2 regions of the Streptomyces sp. NPDC091271 genome follow, and region 1 is predicted to be linked to the other one. Evidence: predicted binding sites of a transcription regulator. Region 1 holds the regulator's gene; the other holds the start of a gene.
What was found. Region 1 encodes HspR, which represses chaperone genes until heat shock. Its sites were predicted from a motif close to TTGAGNNNNNNNNNCTCAA; they were not measured.

Region 1 (7,840 bases):
ACGATCACCCGCACAGCCGCCCCGCTGGTTCCGACCGAGCGCACAGATATGTATCGCCCCGGTACAAAAGGCATGGTCCGGACCGTATCGCGCCCCCCATTCGGCCACGGAATTGAAATTTTCGGCTCAATTTGGTGGGCCGTTCCACCGATGATGCGTGCCGGATGCACACATCAATGCGGACGCGGGCCGTACACACCTGTGTCCCCGGCCGGGACGCGAGGTCTCCGGCCGGGGACACCGGCTACCGCCTACAGGGTCTTCGCCGCGGTCGCGGTGCCCACGATCAGTCCGTCACCGGCCCGGTCGACCCGGACCGTGTCGCCGTCCTTGACCTCGCCCGCGAGGATCTCCTTCGCGAGCCGGTCGCCGATCGCGGTCTGGATGAGCCGGCGCAGAGGCCGCGCGCCGTACGCCGGATCGTTGCCCTCCACGGCCAGCCAGGCCAGGGCGTCCGGGGTGACGTCGAGCTGGATCCGGCGGTCGGCCAGCCGGCCGGCGAGACGGGCCACCTGAAGCCCCGCGATGTGCGCCAGCTCGTCTCCGGAGAGGGCGGAGAAGACGACCAGGTCGTCGAGCCGGTTGAGGAACTCCGGCTTGAACGAGGCCCGTACGACCTCCAGGACCTGCTCCTTCTTCACCTCGGGCTCGATCAGGGGATCGATCAGGAACTGACTGCCCAGGTTCGACGTGAGGATCAGGATGGTGTTGCGGAAGTCCACCGTCCTGCCCTGCCCGTCCGTGAGCCGGCCGTCGTCGAGCACCTGGAGCAGGATGTCGAAGACCTCGGGGTGGGCCTTCTCGACCTCGTCCAGCAGCACGACGCTGTACGGGCGCCGACGGACCGCCTCCGTGAGCTGGCCGCCCTCCTCGTAACCGACGTAGCCGGGCGGGGCCCCGACGAGCCGGGCGACGCTGTGCTTCTCCCCGTACTCGCTCATGTCGATGCGGATCATGGCCCGCTCGTCGTCGAACAGGAAGTCGGCGAGCGCCTTGGCCAGCTCCGTCTTGCCGACCCCGGTCGGGCCGAGGAAGAGGAACGAGCCGGTGGGACGGTCGGGGTCGGCGATCCCCGCCCGGGTGCGACGTACGGCGTCCGACACGGAGCGCACGGCCTCGGTCTGGCCGATCAGCCGCCTGCCCAGCTCCGACTCCATCCGCAGCAGCTTCTGGGTCTCGCCCTCCAGGAGGCGTCCGGCCGGGATCCCGGTCCAGGCTCCGACGACGTCGGCGATGTCGTCCGGGCCGACCTCCTCCTTGACCATCGTGTCCTTGTCCTGGGCGGCCTCCTGCTCGGCCTCGTCGGCCTCGGCCAGCTCCCGCTCCAGGCCGGGGATCTCCCCGTACAGCAGCTTGGAGGCGGTGTCGAAGTCGCCGTCGCGCTGGGCGCGTTCGGCCTGGCCGCGCAGCTCGTCGAGGCGCTCCTTGAGCTCACCGACGCGGTTCAGGCCCTGCTTCTCCTTCTCCCAGCGGGCGGTGAGGCCGCGCAGCTCCTCCTCCTTGTCGGCGAGGTCGCGGCGGATCTTCTCCAGGCGCTGCTTGGAGCCCTCGTCGCTCTCGTTCTTGAGCGCCAGCTCCTCCATGTGCAGACGGTCGACGGACCGCTGGAGCTCGTCGATCTCCAGGGGGGAGGAGTCGATCTCCATGCGGAGCCGGGAAGCCGCCTCGTCGACGAGGTCGATGGCCTTGTCGGGGAGGAACCGGGAGGTGATGTAGCGGTCCGACAGCGTCGCGGCGGCCACCAGCGAGGAGTCGGCGATCTGGACCTTGTGGTGCGCCTCGTAGCGGCCCTTGAGGCCGCGCAGGATGGCGATGGTGTCCTCGACGGACGGCTCGGCGACCATGACCTGCTGGAAGCGGCGCTCCAGGGCGGGGTCCTTCTCGATGCGCTCGCGGTATTCGTCCAGCGTGGTGGCGCCGACCATGCGGAGCTCACCCCGGGCGAGCATCGGCTTGAGCATGTTGCCCGCGTCCATCGCGGAGTCGCCGCCGGCGCCCGCGCCGACGACGGTGTGGAGCTCGTCGATGAAGGTGATGACCTGCCCGTCGCTCTCCTTGATCTCGGAGAGGACGGTCTTGAGGCGTTCCTCGAACTCGCCGCGGTACTTGGCGCCCGCGACCATCGCGCCGAGGTCCAGGGAGACGAGCCGCTTGTTCCGCAGGGACTCGGGTACGTCGCCCTTGACGATGCGCTGGGCGAGGCCCTCGACGACGGCCGTCTTGCCGACCCCGGGCTCACCGATGAGCACCGGGTTGTTCTTCGTACGGCGCGACAGCACCTGCACGACGCGGCGGATCTCCTGGTCACGGCCGATGACCGGGTCGAGCTTGCCCTCGCGGGCGGCGGCCGTGAAGTCCGTACCGAACTTCTCCAGCGCCTTGTACTGGCCCTCGGGGTCGGGAGTGGTCACCCGGCGCCCTCCCCTGCTCTTCTCGAATGCGTCCAGCAGCCTCTTCGCACTGGCTCCCTGCCCGTCGAGGATCTCACCGGCGCGGCCACCCTTCGCCGCGAGGGCGATCAGCAGGTGCTCGGTGGAGAGATAGTCGTCGCCGAGCTCCTTGGCGCGCTGGTCGGCGTCGGCGATGACGGCGAGCATGTCGCGGCTCGGCTGCGGCGGGGCGACGGTCGAGCCGGTCACGCTGGGCAGCGAGCTCAGGAGCCGCTCGGTCTCCTCGCGCACGGCCACCTGGTCGGCGTCGACGGCGGCCAGCAGGTCGGTGATGTTCGCGTTGTCCTCGCCCGCGAGCAGCGCAAGCAGCAGGTGCCCGGGGGTCAGATCGGGATGACCGTCCTTGACGGCCCTGCTGGTGGCCGCGTTCAGGGCGTCCCGGCTCTTGTTGGTCAGCTCGGCGTCCACGGGCGCTGTCTCCTCCTCGTACTGGTGCTTACAGGACTTTGACTCGAACAACGGGTACAAAGTTGAGTCTATTCCACTCAAGGCCGATGCGGCGCCTTCCCTCCCCGTCCGTATGCCCCCTCTCTAGGCTGACCCCATGCCTGACGTACGCAACCCCGGCCCCGGATACCTCGCCTTCTGGCGGGAACGCCATGTGTGCACCCTGACCACGCTCCGCCCGGACGGCACACCGCATGTGGTGCCCGTGGGGGTGACCTACGACCCGGAGACGCGGATCGCCCGCGTCATCACCGGCGGGAACACCAGAAAGGCCGCCCACGTCCGGGCGGCGGGCCCCGGGGGCGCGCGGGTCGCGGTCTGCCAGATGGAGGGGCGCCGCTGGGCGACCCTGGAGGGCCGCGCGGTGGTCCGCACGGAGCCCGAGGAGATCCAGGACGCGGTACGCCGCTACGCGGAGCGCTACGAGCGCACCCCTCGGCACAACCCGGAGCGGGTCGTCATCGAGATCGCCGTCGACAGGGCGCTCGGAAACGCCTAAGGGCTGTCCCGTAATACCTGGTGGATCAGCGCACGGCGTCAGATGCGGTGCATCGCAGGGCGGAGGGGCGTTCGCATACTGGATGTATTCGGGCGTTCCGACAACGCAGCGAGGTGCCGTAGCTGTCGTCGTGCGCCCGCCAGGTTTTACGGGACAGCCCTTAGGAATGCCGAATTGATTCCGGGCAGCACAACGGCGCCATCGTGTTCAGGTCACGATGGCGCCGCTGTGTGGGGGAAGTGCCGGAACGATATGGAACGACGGGGGAATCGTTCAGGCACTGCGGGGGGTGGCGGAAATGGCTTCTTGCTCGAACAGTTCATGGTCGCGCTGATCGAGATTTACGAAAATCATGCCGTACCTCACGGCACAGCGAACCGGTTGCGGGGCTCCGCGTGGCCGGCGAAGACAGCGATAGGCGCGGATATCGTCATCCGTTTCCATCACGACGACAATCGGCTCTCCGAACAGGGTGACCATCAACGAATCGCCCTGGCGGGTAAGTGCCGTGAGCAGATCGATGAAATGCCACCCTGAGCGATACGCCGTGGCCATCTCCCGCCGGAAGGTGCGGTCGTCCGGTGGGGTGGTCATGCCGCGGTGCCGGTCGGAGCCGCACCCCACGTGATGTCACCCGGAGCGACCCCCCATGTGATGTCACCCGCGTTCGCACCCCACGTGATGTCGGCAGGAGCCGCACCCCACGTGATGTCACCCGCAGCCGCACCCCATGTGATGTCGCCGGGCACGGCCGACGCCTGCTCGGCCTGCGCAGCCCCCCAGGTGATGTCGTGGGCTCCCGACGCACCGTAGGCCAGGGCCCCCACGAAAGCTGTGGCAAGCACCGAGCGAAGCATTCGCTTAGACATTTCGGCTTCGTCCTCACTTGATGGATTCATCTCCCCCGCTCTCAAGACGATGTCTCACGCGGACACGCAAGCACCACTGGATCGATGCATCATGTTCTTGCACGTTCAGGAACATGGGGGGTGGAGATATGGATACATGCGACTCAAATGGGGCGCATCGGCACGGGATCACCCAACTATGCGATGCGGGGCAGCGCCTCTACGCAAGTGCGCTGCGGTCCGGCCGCATACCGCGTTCCGAGGTGGAGCCGGCTCCGTGCCTGATGGACTTCGCCCTGCTCCACCCCGACCCGGACGATGCCGACTGGCTACGCCCCGTGCCTCCTTCGGCGGCCCTCGCCCAGCGGCTGCACCCCATCGAGAGGGAGATCCAGGAGCGCAGACGCCATTCCCTGGAACTCACCGAGTCGTTCGAACCTTTCATGGACATCAGCGCCCAGGATCCGCCCACGACGCACGCAATCACCGTGCTCGAAGGCGGTACCCGCATCAACGCGGCCATCGACGTGGCCACGGCGGAGTGCCGCAGCGAAGTGCTCACCGTGCAGCCAGGAGGGGCCCGGAGCGAGGACATCCTCAGCAAGGGGCTGGAGCGGGGACGAGCCGTGGTGAACCGCGGCGTCAGCATCCGCACCCTCTACCAGCACACGGTCCGCCATCATCACGGGACGTTCGCGTACGCGGAGCGGCTCGCCGAGGGGGTGGAGATACGTACGCTCGAGGAGCTCGTGCAGCGCATGCTCATCTTCGACCGCGCGGTCGCCTTCATTCCCGCTCAGGACGACCTGACGGTCGCGCTGGAACTCCGGCACCCGGGCCTCGTCTCCTACCTGATCAACGTCTTCGAGCAACTCTGGCAACGCGCCACCCCCCTGCTGGAGGATGTCTCCTACACCCCCACTCCCGCCGGGATCAGCGGGGTGCAGCGCTCCATCGCCCAACTGCTGGTCGAGGGCCACGTGGACGACTCCATAGCCCGGAGGCTCGGCATGAACGTACGCACGTGCCGTGCGCACATAGCCAAGCTCAACGCCGCGCTCGGCAGCGGCAGTCGGGCCCAGCTCGGCTACCTCATCTCGCAGTCGGGAATCCTGGACCAGCAGAGCTGACGGCCGAGGCCCCCGGCGGGCGAGGGGCCGCCGCCCGACGGCGAGCGGTACGGCCCGCGTACCCGGGCGGTCCCCCACGGCCACAACAGGTCCACACTCCACCAGGCCACTAGGCTTGCGCCACCGGCAACTTGTTGCAGTGCACAAAACGGGGGGCTCCCAGATGGGAACAGAACCGGTGCAACCGCCGCACAGCCACGGGCCGAGAGAACTCTGCGGTCCCGGACTCGAGCTGTACGAGCGGGCGTTGCGCCAGGGGCGGATCGCCCGTTCGGAGCTCGGCGCCGCACCGTGCCTCACCGACGGGGCGCTGGTCCAGGCCGATCCCTGGGACGAGAACTGGCTGCGCCCCGTCCCGCCGTCGGCAGCCCTGGCCCGCCTGTTGCAGCCGCTCACACGCGAGATAGACGAGCGCGTGGAGCGGACGCTCGAACTGACGCGGTCCCTGGCGCCCCTGTCCGTCATAGCCAACGGTGACCCCCATCTGGCCATCACCATGCTGGAAGGGCCCGAAGCGATACGGACCGCCATCCAGGAGGCCACCTCCCAGGCCACGGACGAGGTCCTCACGGCACAGCCGGGAAGCACCCGTCCCCGTGCCACCCTGCGGACGGCCCTGGACAACGCCACGACCGCCATCGCCCGGGGCGCCGGGCTCCGTCACATCTACCAGCACCCAGCCCGCTACAGCACCCAGGTGCGGGAATACCTGCGTCAGGTGCCGGCCGAGTCCCTCCAGGTGCGCACCACCGAGCTGACCGTGGAGCGGCTTCTCATCTTCGACCGCACGGTGGCCTTCATCCCCGCCACCGCCGACCGCGGTGCGGCGCTGCAGATCCGCCACCCCGCCCTCGTCCGCTACCTCGTCCAGGTCTACGAGGTCCTCTGGGCGCAGGCCACCCCGTTCACCCAGCAACTCCCCACGACCACCCCGGGGATCCAGGCCACGGCCGTCCAGCAGAGCATCGCCCGGCTCCTCAGCGAGGGCCATGTCGACGACGCGGTGGCCCGCCGGCTGGGCATCAGCATCCGCACCTGCCGCTCCCACATCGCCAAGCTGATGCAGGTGCTGGGCGCCACCAGCCGGACCCACCTCGGCGTCCTGATCACGCGGTCGGGCCTCGTGGACTCCGCCGCGGCCACGGGGAAGGGGCCCGCCCCGGAGTCGTGAGACTCCGCGACGGGCCCCTTCCGGCCCGGTCAGTCCTTCGGCCTCTTCGGCCGCCAGACCACCAGTGCGCTCGTCTGCTGCACATCCTGGTACGGCACCAGATCACGCCGGTAGGAGGCGTGCACCTGGGCCTCGCGCTGCTGCATGGCCACGGCCGCGCCGTCCACCGCCGCCGAGAGCTCGGCGACGCGCTGCTGGAGCGCGGCGACCTGGTTCTCCAGCTCGATGATGCGTTTGATGCCCGCGAGGTTGATGCCCTCGTCCTGCGACAGCTGCTGCACGGTGCGCAGCAGTTCGATGTCACGGGCCGAGTAGCGCCGTCCGCGCCCGGCCGTGCGGTCGGGCGAGACCAGGCCGAGGCGGTCGTACTGGCGCAGTGTCTGCGGGTGCAGGCCCGAGAGCTGGGCCGCGATCGAGATGACGTAGACCGGTGATTCGTCGGTCAGCTGGTACGGATTGCGTCGACGGCCGTCCATCTCAAGCTCCCTTCGCAGCCTGGAACAGCTCCGCCCGCGGGTCCTCCCCCGCGGTCGCCTTCCGGTAGGCCTCCAGCGCGTCCTGGGCGTCCGCGCCGAGCTCCGTGGGCACGGACACCTCGACGGTGACCAGGAGGTCGCCGCGGGTGCCGTCCTTGCGCACGGCGCCCTTGCCCCGGGCCCGCATCGTACGGCCGTTGGGTGTGCCGGCCGGGAGTTTCAGGGTGACCGGGGGCCCGCCGAGCGTGGGGACCTTCACCTCGCCGCCGAGCGCCGCCTCCGGGAAGGTGACGGGCACGCTGACGGTGAGGTTGTCGCCCTTACGGCCGAAGACCGGGTGGGCGTCGACGTGGACGACGACGTAGAGGTCGCCGGCCGGGCCGCCGCGCTCGCCCGGACTGCCCTTGCCGCGCAGCCGGATCCGCTGGCCGTCCAGCACCCCCGCGGGGATCCTGACCTGCATCGTGCGGGCCGACTTGGCACGGCCGCTGCCCTTGCAGACCTCGCAGGGGTCCTGGGCGATGAGGCCCCGGCCCTTGCAGTCCACACAGGGATCGGTGAGCGAGAATCCGCCGCCCGTGCCCCGCGACACCTGGCCGGTGCCGACGCACGTCGGACAGACCCTCGGCGTGCCGTGCTTGTCGCCGGTGCCCGAACACGCCTTGCAGGGGGCCTGGCTGGACATCCGCAGCGGGACCGTGGCCCCGTCGACCGCCTCGGTGAAGCTGAGCGTCACCTCGGACTCGATGTCCTGGCCACGGCGCGGCTGGACACGTGTGCCCGCGCCACCGCGGTTGAACAGTCCGCCGAAGACATCGC
Region 2 (7,840 bases), on a different contig from region 1:
CTTGGCGCGGGCGATGCCCTCGAGGACCGGGTCGACGGCCTCCAGGTGCGAGGGGTTGGCGGCCAGCGAGACCTTGATCTGCTCGCCGTCCAGACCGGTGAAGGTGCCCTCGGCGCCCAGGTGGTACTTGACGTCACCGGAGCCGTGCATCGACCGCGGGTCGAGGTTGCCCTCGAACTCCCGGAAGATCTGCGCGTACGACTTGCCGACGATGTTCGCCAGGACGTTCAGCCGGCCGCGGTGGGCCATGCCGATGACGACCTCGTCGAGGCGCGCCTCGGCGGCGGAGTCGATGACCGCGTCGAGGAGCGGGATGACGGACTCGCCGCCCTCCAGCGAGAACCGCTTCTGGCCGACGTACTTGGTCTGCAGGAACGTCTCGAACGCCTCGGCGGCGTTGAGACGGCGCAGGATCCGCAGCTGCTCCTCGCGCTCCGGAGCCGGGCGCGGACGCTCCACCCGGTCCTGGAGCCACTTGCGCTCCTTCGGCTCCTGGATGTGCATGAACTCGATGCCGGTGGTGCGGCAGTACGACTCACGCAGGACGCCGAGGATGTCGCGGAGCTTCATCATCGTCTTGCCGGCGAAACCGCCGACCGCGAAGTCCCGCTCAAGGTCCCACAGGGTGAGGCCGTGCTCGGTGATGTCCAGGTCGGGGTGCTTACGCTGGCGGTACTCCAGCGGGTCGGTGTCGGCCATCACGTGACCGCGGACCCGGTAGGAGTGGATCAGCTCGAAGACCCGCGCGGCCTTGGTGACGTCGTCGTCGTGCGAGGCGTCGATGTCCTTGAGCCAGCGGACCGGCTCGTAGGGGATGCGCAGCGCCTTGAAGATCTCGTCGTAGAAGTCGTTCTCGCCGAGCAGCAGCTGGGACAGGACGCGGAGGAACTCGCCGGACGCGGCGCCCTGGATGACCCGGTGGTCGTACGTCGAGGTCAGGGTCATGACCTTCGAGATGCCCAGCTTGTTCAGGGTGTCCTGCGAGGTGCCCTGGAACTCCGCCGGGTAGTCCATCGCGCCGACGCCCATGATGAGGCCCTGTCCGGGCATCAGGCGGGGCACCGAGTGGACCGTGCCGATGCCGCCGGGGTTCGTCAGCGAGGCGGTGACCCCGGAGAAGTCGTCCATGCCGAGCTTGCCGACGCGGGCCCTGCGGACGATGTCCTCGTAGGCCTGCCAGAACTCGAAGAAGTTGAGCGTCTCGGCCTTCTTGATGGCCGCGACGACCAGCTGGCGGTCGCCGTTCGGCTTCACCAGGTCGATGGCCAGGCCGAGGTTGACGTGCTCGGGCTTGACCAGGGTCGGCTTGCCGTCCTTCACCGCGAAGGAGTAGTTCATCGACGGCATGGCCTTGAGGGCCTGCACCATCGCGTACCCGATGAGGTGCGTGAAGGAGATCTTCCCGCCCCGGGCGCGCTTCAGGTGGTTGTTGATGACGATGCGGTTGTCGAAGAGCAGCTTCACCGGCACGGCGCGGACCGACGTGGCCGTCGGCAGCTCCAGGGAGGCGTTCATGTTCTTCGCGACGGCGGCCGACGGGCCGCGCAGCGTCACGTACTCCGGGCCGGCGGGGGCCTCGGCGGGGGCATCCGTCTTCGCAGGTGCCGGGGCCGCCTTCGCGGGCGCTGCCTTCGCGGGAGCGGCGGGAGCGGCCGGTGCCTTCGCCGGGGCCGCCGGAGCGGCGGCCGCGGGCTTGGCCGGCGCGGCCGGAGCCGGCGGCGCGGCCTGTGCCGGAGCGGTGTTGTTCACGGTGCTCGCGGCCGGGGCCGGGGTCACCGCTCCCGCAGGTGCGGGGACAGGCTTGTCCGCCGTGCCGGTCGTACCCGGCTTGTAGTCGGCGAAGAAGTCCCACCAGGCGCGGTCGACCGAATTCGGGTCCTGGAGGTACTGCTGGTAGATCTCGTCGACGAGCCACTCATTGGGGCCGAAAGCTGCCGCCGGGTTGGACCCGGAGCCTGCTTCTTGATCGGTCGAGATGCTCGAGTTACTGGGGGACTGAGACGACACGGCGGCAACCGCCCTCTTCCGCTTCACAAGGTGATGGACAGCGGAAATCAAGGCTACGCCTCCCGAGCCGTTACGTGCAGGCCGGGCCGGTCTTCGTCGTGCACATCACATCTGAAGGCGGGTTTCGGCGCATGAAATGGCGGGAAACAAGCAGGGTTCCGCTGCCCTTCGGGTACGCGAGGCCTGCGCTCAGGCCCCCTGGACCGTATCTCTTTCCCGGACGGCAGGGAGAACGGGGCCCTCCGCTTCGAACACGTGGTCAACCGTGCGCCTGGGCGTTCCCCGGAAGGGTGACCTGGATTCGGCAGCCACGGGCGGATTCGGCCACGCCGATGCGGCCGCCGTGCAGATCCACCGCCCAGCGGGCGATCGCCAGCCCGAGCCCCGTACCGCCGTCGGAGCCCGGCCCGTGCGGGGAGGGCGCCTGGCCGCGGTTGAAGCGTTCGAAGACCCGGTGGCGCTCCGCCTCCGGGATGCCGGGCCCCTCGTCGACGACCTCCAGCTCCAGCGACTCGGGGTGTTCCCCGCGCCGCGCCAGCACGGTGACCCGCCCGTGCGGCGGGCTGTGCTTGACGGCGTTGTCGATGAGGTTGGCGACCACCTGGTGCAGGCGTTCCGCGTCCGCGTACGCCGTCAGCTCGGGCGGCGACACGTCGAGGTGCAGATGGACGTCCGTGCGGGAGTGGTTGCCCGAGCCCGAGGAGAGCCGGCGCTGCGAAGCGGCGAGATTGGCTTCCTTCAGCACGCCCGACAGATACGGCCAGACCTCGAAGCGGCGCGCCTTGATCGCCACCACGCCGTTGTCCAGCCGGGAGAGGTCCAGCAGGGTCTCCACCAGCCTGCCCAGGCGTTCGGTCTGTTTCAGCGCCGTACGCATCGTCTCGGGATCGGCGGCGGACACCCCGTCCACCACGTTCTCCAGGACGGCTCTGAGTGCCGCGATCGGTGTGCGCAGCTCATGGGAGACGTTCGCCACCAGCTCCTTGCGGTGCCGGTCCTCCGCCTCCAGATCGTCCGCCATACGGTTGATCGTCTGCGCCAGGTCGCCGAGCTCGTCACGCCGCCCGGCGCCGCTCACCCGTCTCGTGTAGTCGCCGTGCGAGATCGACCGGGCGACGGCGCGCATCTCGTCCAGCGGCGCGGTCAGACCGTGCGCCACGAACTGGGTGATCAGCAGAGTGGCGATCACCGAGAAGACCGTGATGAACCGGAATTCGGTCCTGGTCCGCAGGGCGACGATCAGCAGTCCGGTCGTGATGAACACGGAGACCACCACGAGCGTGCCCAGCTTGGCCTTGATCGAGAAGGGCCGCAGTCCCGAGCCGGGCGGCGTCATGGCGCTGGTGTCTCCAGGGCGTAGCCGACGCCGTGCACGGTACGGATCCGCTCGGCGCCGATCTTCCGGCGCAGAGCCTTGATGTGGCTGTCGACCGTACGGGTCCCGGAGGCGTCCGCCCAGTCCCAGACCTCGGCCAGCAGCTGCTCCCGGGACAGCACCGCGCGCGGTGTGTTGGCCAGGCAGACCAGCAGGTCGAACTCGGTCGGAGTGAGGTGGACGTCGTCGGCGCGCACCCTGACGCGGCGCTGCGCGTGGTCGATCTCCAGCTCGCCGAGGCGCAGGATGCCGCTGCGCGGCGTCACCGCGGCCAGCGCGGCACGCTCGACCCGGCGCAGCAGGACGTGGACCCGCGCCGCCAGCTCCCGCATCGAAAACGGCTTGGTCATGTAGTCGTCGGCGCCGACCCCGAGCCCGACCAGCATGTCGGTCTCGTCGTCGCGCGCGGTCAGCATCAGCACCGGTACGGGGCGCTGAGCCTGCACACGACGGCAGACCTCCAGGCCGTCGAAGCCGGGAAGCATGATGTCGAGCACCATCAGGTCGGGCTGCCATGCCTCGGCCGCGTCCACGGCTGCGGGCCCGTCCAGTGCGGTCTGCACCAGGAAGCCCTCGGCCCGCAGCCGGGCGGAAATGGCGTCGACGATTGTTGCGTCGTCCTCTACCACCAGCACCCGGCGCTGAGCCCCGGGGGTGGCCGCGACGCCGTTGTGGGTGGTGTGTGTCTGTTCCATCGCCCCGCCCCTGCCCGTTCTCGCGGAGGCCATTCCCCCGGAGGCACGGTTATCGCTTGTGGATTTCGTCGGTGATCCCTTGTGCCGGTCAGCAGCGTAAAGGCACAAGGTGCCTCTCGGCTACGCAGGGTGTTGTCCGTCGTGAAGGTGTTACCCACGGGAAAGGAGACGGATCGGCGGACTTGCGCCTCTGATCCGCGGGTGGGGCGGGGCCATGGGTACCGGGTGGGGGTTCAGTCGTCCCGGAGTGCGAGATGGACCACGTCCGGCACACCTCGGGCAACGGCTACTTCTTCGGTCCTTACCGCGTGGAATCCGGCATTCCGCAAGGCTTCGCCGAACTCGCCGGATGGCTGTGCGGACCAGACGGCGAGGACTCCACCGGGCGTCAGACGAGCGCGGCAGGACGCGAGACCAACGGGCGAATAGAGGTTTCCGTTGTCCTGGGTGACGGTCCAGTCGGGGCCGTTGTCGATGTCCAGGCACAGTGCGTCGTAACGCTCCGTGGTCGTGCGGAGATGGGCCACAAGGTCCGTACGGAGGATCTCGGTGCGCGGATCGGAGAGCGCCGCCCCGGAGATCCTGCCGAGCGGTCCGTCGCAGTGCCAGTCCACGATGGCCTGTTCCCGCTCGACGACCACGATCCGGCCCCAGCGCGGCTCGGCGGAGGCCCGCACCAGCGAGAAGCCGACGCCGAGTCCGCCGATCAGCACCGAGGGGCCCGGCCGGCCGGGCGGCAGCGCGGAGAGCGCCGCGTCGATCAGCAGCCGCTCGGAACGCCCGTCGGAGGTGTCCATCAGGAAGCATCCGTTGGCGATGATCTCGAAGTTGTCGCCGTGCTCGCGCAGGACGACCTCGCCGAACGGCCCTTCGCGCCGGTCGAGGACGACGGGGCGGTGGGTGTCTGGGGCGTGCATGGTGCGGTCTCCGGTCTCCGGTCGGCGGCGGTTGGTTCTCCGGGCGTCCATCTTTCCTCGTCGCGGGCCCTGCGGACCAGCGGATTCGCCCGGCCTCACCCTTCGTGGCGCGGTGCCTTCGTCCCGTGCGCCGCGGTGTACTCGGCGGCCAGCCAGGGGCCCAGGTCCTCGATGAGCATCGCCAGGACGGCCGGATCGGGCGAGGGGGTGCGTGCCGTGACGGCGGCCGTGCGGACCTGCGCGGCGCGTTCCGGGGCGTCCGGGCGGAAGCGCGCGAACACTCCGGCGGACCGCCGCAGGTCGCTCGTCCAGCCGCCCCAGACCGGCATGACCAGCGTGAACGCGGACCGGACGAGGCGGCGGGCGACGCGCCGGCTCAGTCTGAGGCGCGCCTCGTCGGCGGCGGCTTCGGCGGCCTGGGCGCGCCACCGGGGGAGCACGAGCGCCAGATCGCCGTTGGTCTCACGGGCGAGCAGCGAGGTCGGCCGGTAGCGCGGCAGGCGCGCGGCCAGATCCTCGCCCAGCAGCGGGGTGCAGAGGCAGGCGACGAAGAAGCCGAAGTCATGGCGCTCCGCTTCGCTGAGCACGGCACCGACGGGGGAGAGGAGCAGGCCGACCCCGTCGATCACGGGGAAGGCGGCGTCCAGGGCGGCGGCGGTCTCCTCGGCTGCCGCCCGGTCCGCGTCGGTGGGTTCGTCGCGCAGGACCACCTGCAGGTCCAGGTCGGACACGCCGGGAATGGCCGTGCCCCTCGGGATGCTGCCGTAGAGGTAGGCGCTGTGCAGCCGCGAGGGGCCGAACGCCTCGGGGACGCGCACGCGGACCGCCTCGACCACCGGGGCGAACGGTGCGGCCACGAGGCCGATGGACCCCTCGCGACGGATCGTCCCGTCCGTCGCGAGCCCCTTGTCCTCTTCGTGCATGCCTGGATCCTCGCAGGTGGGAAGCGGGGGACAGGAGTGATCGCTGAGAGCGAACAGGCCCCCGGGAACATTCGCAGACTCACAAGCATTGAGCCCACATAGCTCAACTTGCCTGCCGAAGGGGAGATCATGACTGCTGAGTCGAATGCGTCGACGGAGTTCACACCGATCGACCTGCCCGTGCTGCCGCTCGACGACGAGGTCGTGCTGCCCGGAATGGTGGTGCCGCTCGACCTGTCTGACGCGGAGGTGCGCGCCGCCGTGGAGGCCGCGCAGGCGGTCGCGCGGCCCGGAGGCGGTAAGCCCGAGGTGCTGCTCGTGCCGCGCATCGACGGGAATTACACCGGGACCGGCGTCCTGGGCACGGTCGAGCAGGTCGGCCGGCTCTCGGACGGTGACCCGGGCGCCCTCATCAGGGCGCGTGACCGTGTGCGGATCGGCGCCGGGACCAGTGGTCCCGGGAGCGCGCTGTGGGTGGAGGGCACCAGGATCGACGTATCCGTGCCTGTCCCCCTGCCCGGCTCCGCCGCCGAGCTCGCCAAGGAGTACAAGGCGCTCGCCACCAGCTGGCTGAAGAAGCGCGGTGCCTGGCAGGTCGTCGACCGGGTCCAGCAGATCGAGGACATCTCCGCGCTCGCCGACAACTCCGGGTACTCGCCGTTCCTGACCACCGATCAGAAGGTCCAGCTGCTGGAGACCGTCGACGCGGTCGCCCGTCTGAAGCTGGCCATCCAGTGGCTCGGCGAACACCTCGCCGAGCAGGATGTCGCGGAGTCCATCGCGAAGGACGTCCAGGAGGGCGTCGACAAGCAGCAGCGCGAATTCCTGCTGCGGCGCCAGCTCGACGCCGTACGCAAGGAGCTCTCCGAGCTCAACGGCGACCCGGAGGACGAGTCCGACGACTACCGGGCCCGCGTCGAGGCCGCCGACCTGCCCGAGCACGTCCGCGAGGCCGCGCTCAAGGAGGTCGAGAAGCTGGAGCGCGCCTCCGACCAGAGCCCCGAGGGCTCCTGGATCCGGACCTGGCTGGACACCGTCCTCGAACTCCCCTGGACCGAGCGGACCGAGGACGCCTACGACATCAAGGGCGCCCAGGAGATCCTGGACGCCGAGCACGCCGGGCTCCAGGACGTGAAGGAACGCATCACCGAGTACCTCGCGGTACGCAAGCGGCGTGCCGGACGCGGACTGGGCGTGGTCGGCGGCCGGCGCGGCGGCGCCGTGCTGGCGCTGGTCGGCCCGCCCGGCGTCGGAAAGACGTCGCTCGGCGAGAGCGTCGCGCACGCCATGGGCCGCAAGTTCGTCCGGGTCGCGCTCGGCGGTGTCCGCGACGAGGCCGAGATCCGGGGCCATCGGCGTACGTACGTCGGCGCGCTTCCCGGACGCATCGTGCGGGCGATCAAGGAGGCCGGCTCGATGAACCCGGTCGTCCTGCTCGACGAGATCGACAAGGTCGGTTCGGACTTCCGGGGCGACCCGGCGGCCGCCCTGCTCGAAGTGCTCGACCCGGCGCAGAACCACACCTTCCGCGACCACTACCTGGAGGTCGAACTCGACCTCAGCGATGTCGTGTTCCTGGCCACGGCCAACGTCCTCGATGCCATTCCGGAGGCCCTGCTCGACCGCATGGAGCTCGTCACGCTGGACGGTTACACCGAGGACGAGAAGGTCGTCATCGCACGGGACCACCTGCTCCCGCGCCAGCTGGAGCGGGCCGGTCTGGAGAAGGACGAGGTCGGGCTCGACGAGTCCGCGCTGCGCAAGCTGGCCGGCGAGTACACCCGGGAGGCCGGGGTGCGCAATCTGGAGCGGGCCGTCGCGCGGCTGCTCCGCAAGGTCGCGGCCCAGCACGAACTGGGCGAGCGGGACCTCCCGTTCACGGTGGCCGAGGAGGACCTGCGGGGTCTGATCGGCCGGCCGCAC

Region 2: a site for HspR is predicted at 6,006-6,024, ahead of lon (endopeptidase La). Genes of this name have one in related genera too.

Annotation. Positions count from the first base shown of each region.
Region 1 is NZ_JBIVVD010000006.1:126,124-133,963, forward strand. Features, by position in the region: gene clpB (ATP-dependent chaperone ClpB) at 252-2,858, opposite strand; gene ACIQM3_RS24685 (pyridoxamine 5'-phosphate oxidase family protein) at 2,995-3,396, shown strand; gene ACIQM3_RS24690 ((2Fe-2S)-binding protein) at 3,670-3,990, opposite strand; gene ACIQM3_RS24695 (5'-nucleotidase) at 3,987-4,241, opposite strand; gene ACIQM3_RS24700 (helix-turn-helix transcriptional regulator) at 4,529-5,374, shown strand; gene ACIQM3_RS24705 (LuxR C-terminal-related transcriptional regulator) at 5,538-6,545, shown strand; gene ACIQM3_RS24710 (heat shock protein transcriptional repressor HspR) at 6,575-7,021, opposite strand; gene dnaJ (molecular chaperone DnaJ) at 7,023-7,840, opposite strand, start outside.
Region 2 is NZ_JBIVVD010000001.1:1,046,009-1,053,848, forward strand. Features, by position in the region: gene ACIQM3_RS05105 (multifunctional oxoglutarate decarboxylase/oxoglutarate dehydrogenase thiamine pyrophosphate-binding subunit/dihydrolipoyllysine-residue succinyltransferase subunit) at 1-2,007, opposite strand, end outside; gene ACIQM3_RS05110 (ATP-binding protein) at 2,267-3,343, opposite strand; gene ACIQM3_RS05115 (response regulator transcription factor) at 3,340-4,077, opposite strand; gene ACIQM3_RS05120 (spermidine synthase) at 4,311-4,994, opposite strand; gene ACIQM3_RS05125 (nucleotidyltransferase domain-containing protein) at 5,090-5,917, opposite strand; gene lon (endopeptidase La) at 6,047-7,840, shown strand, end outside.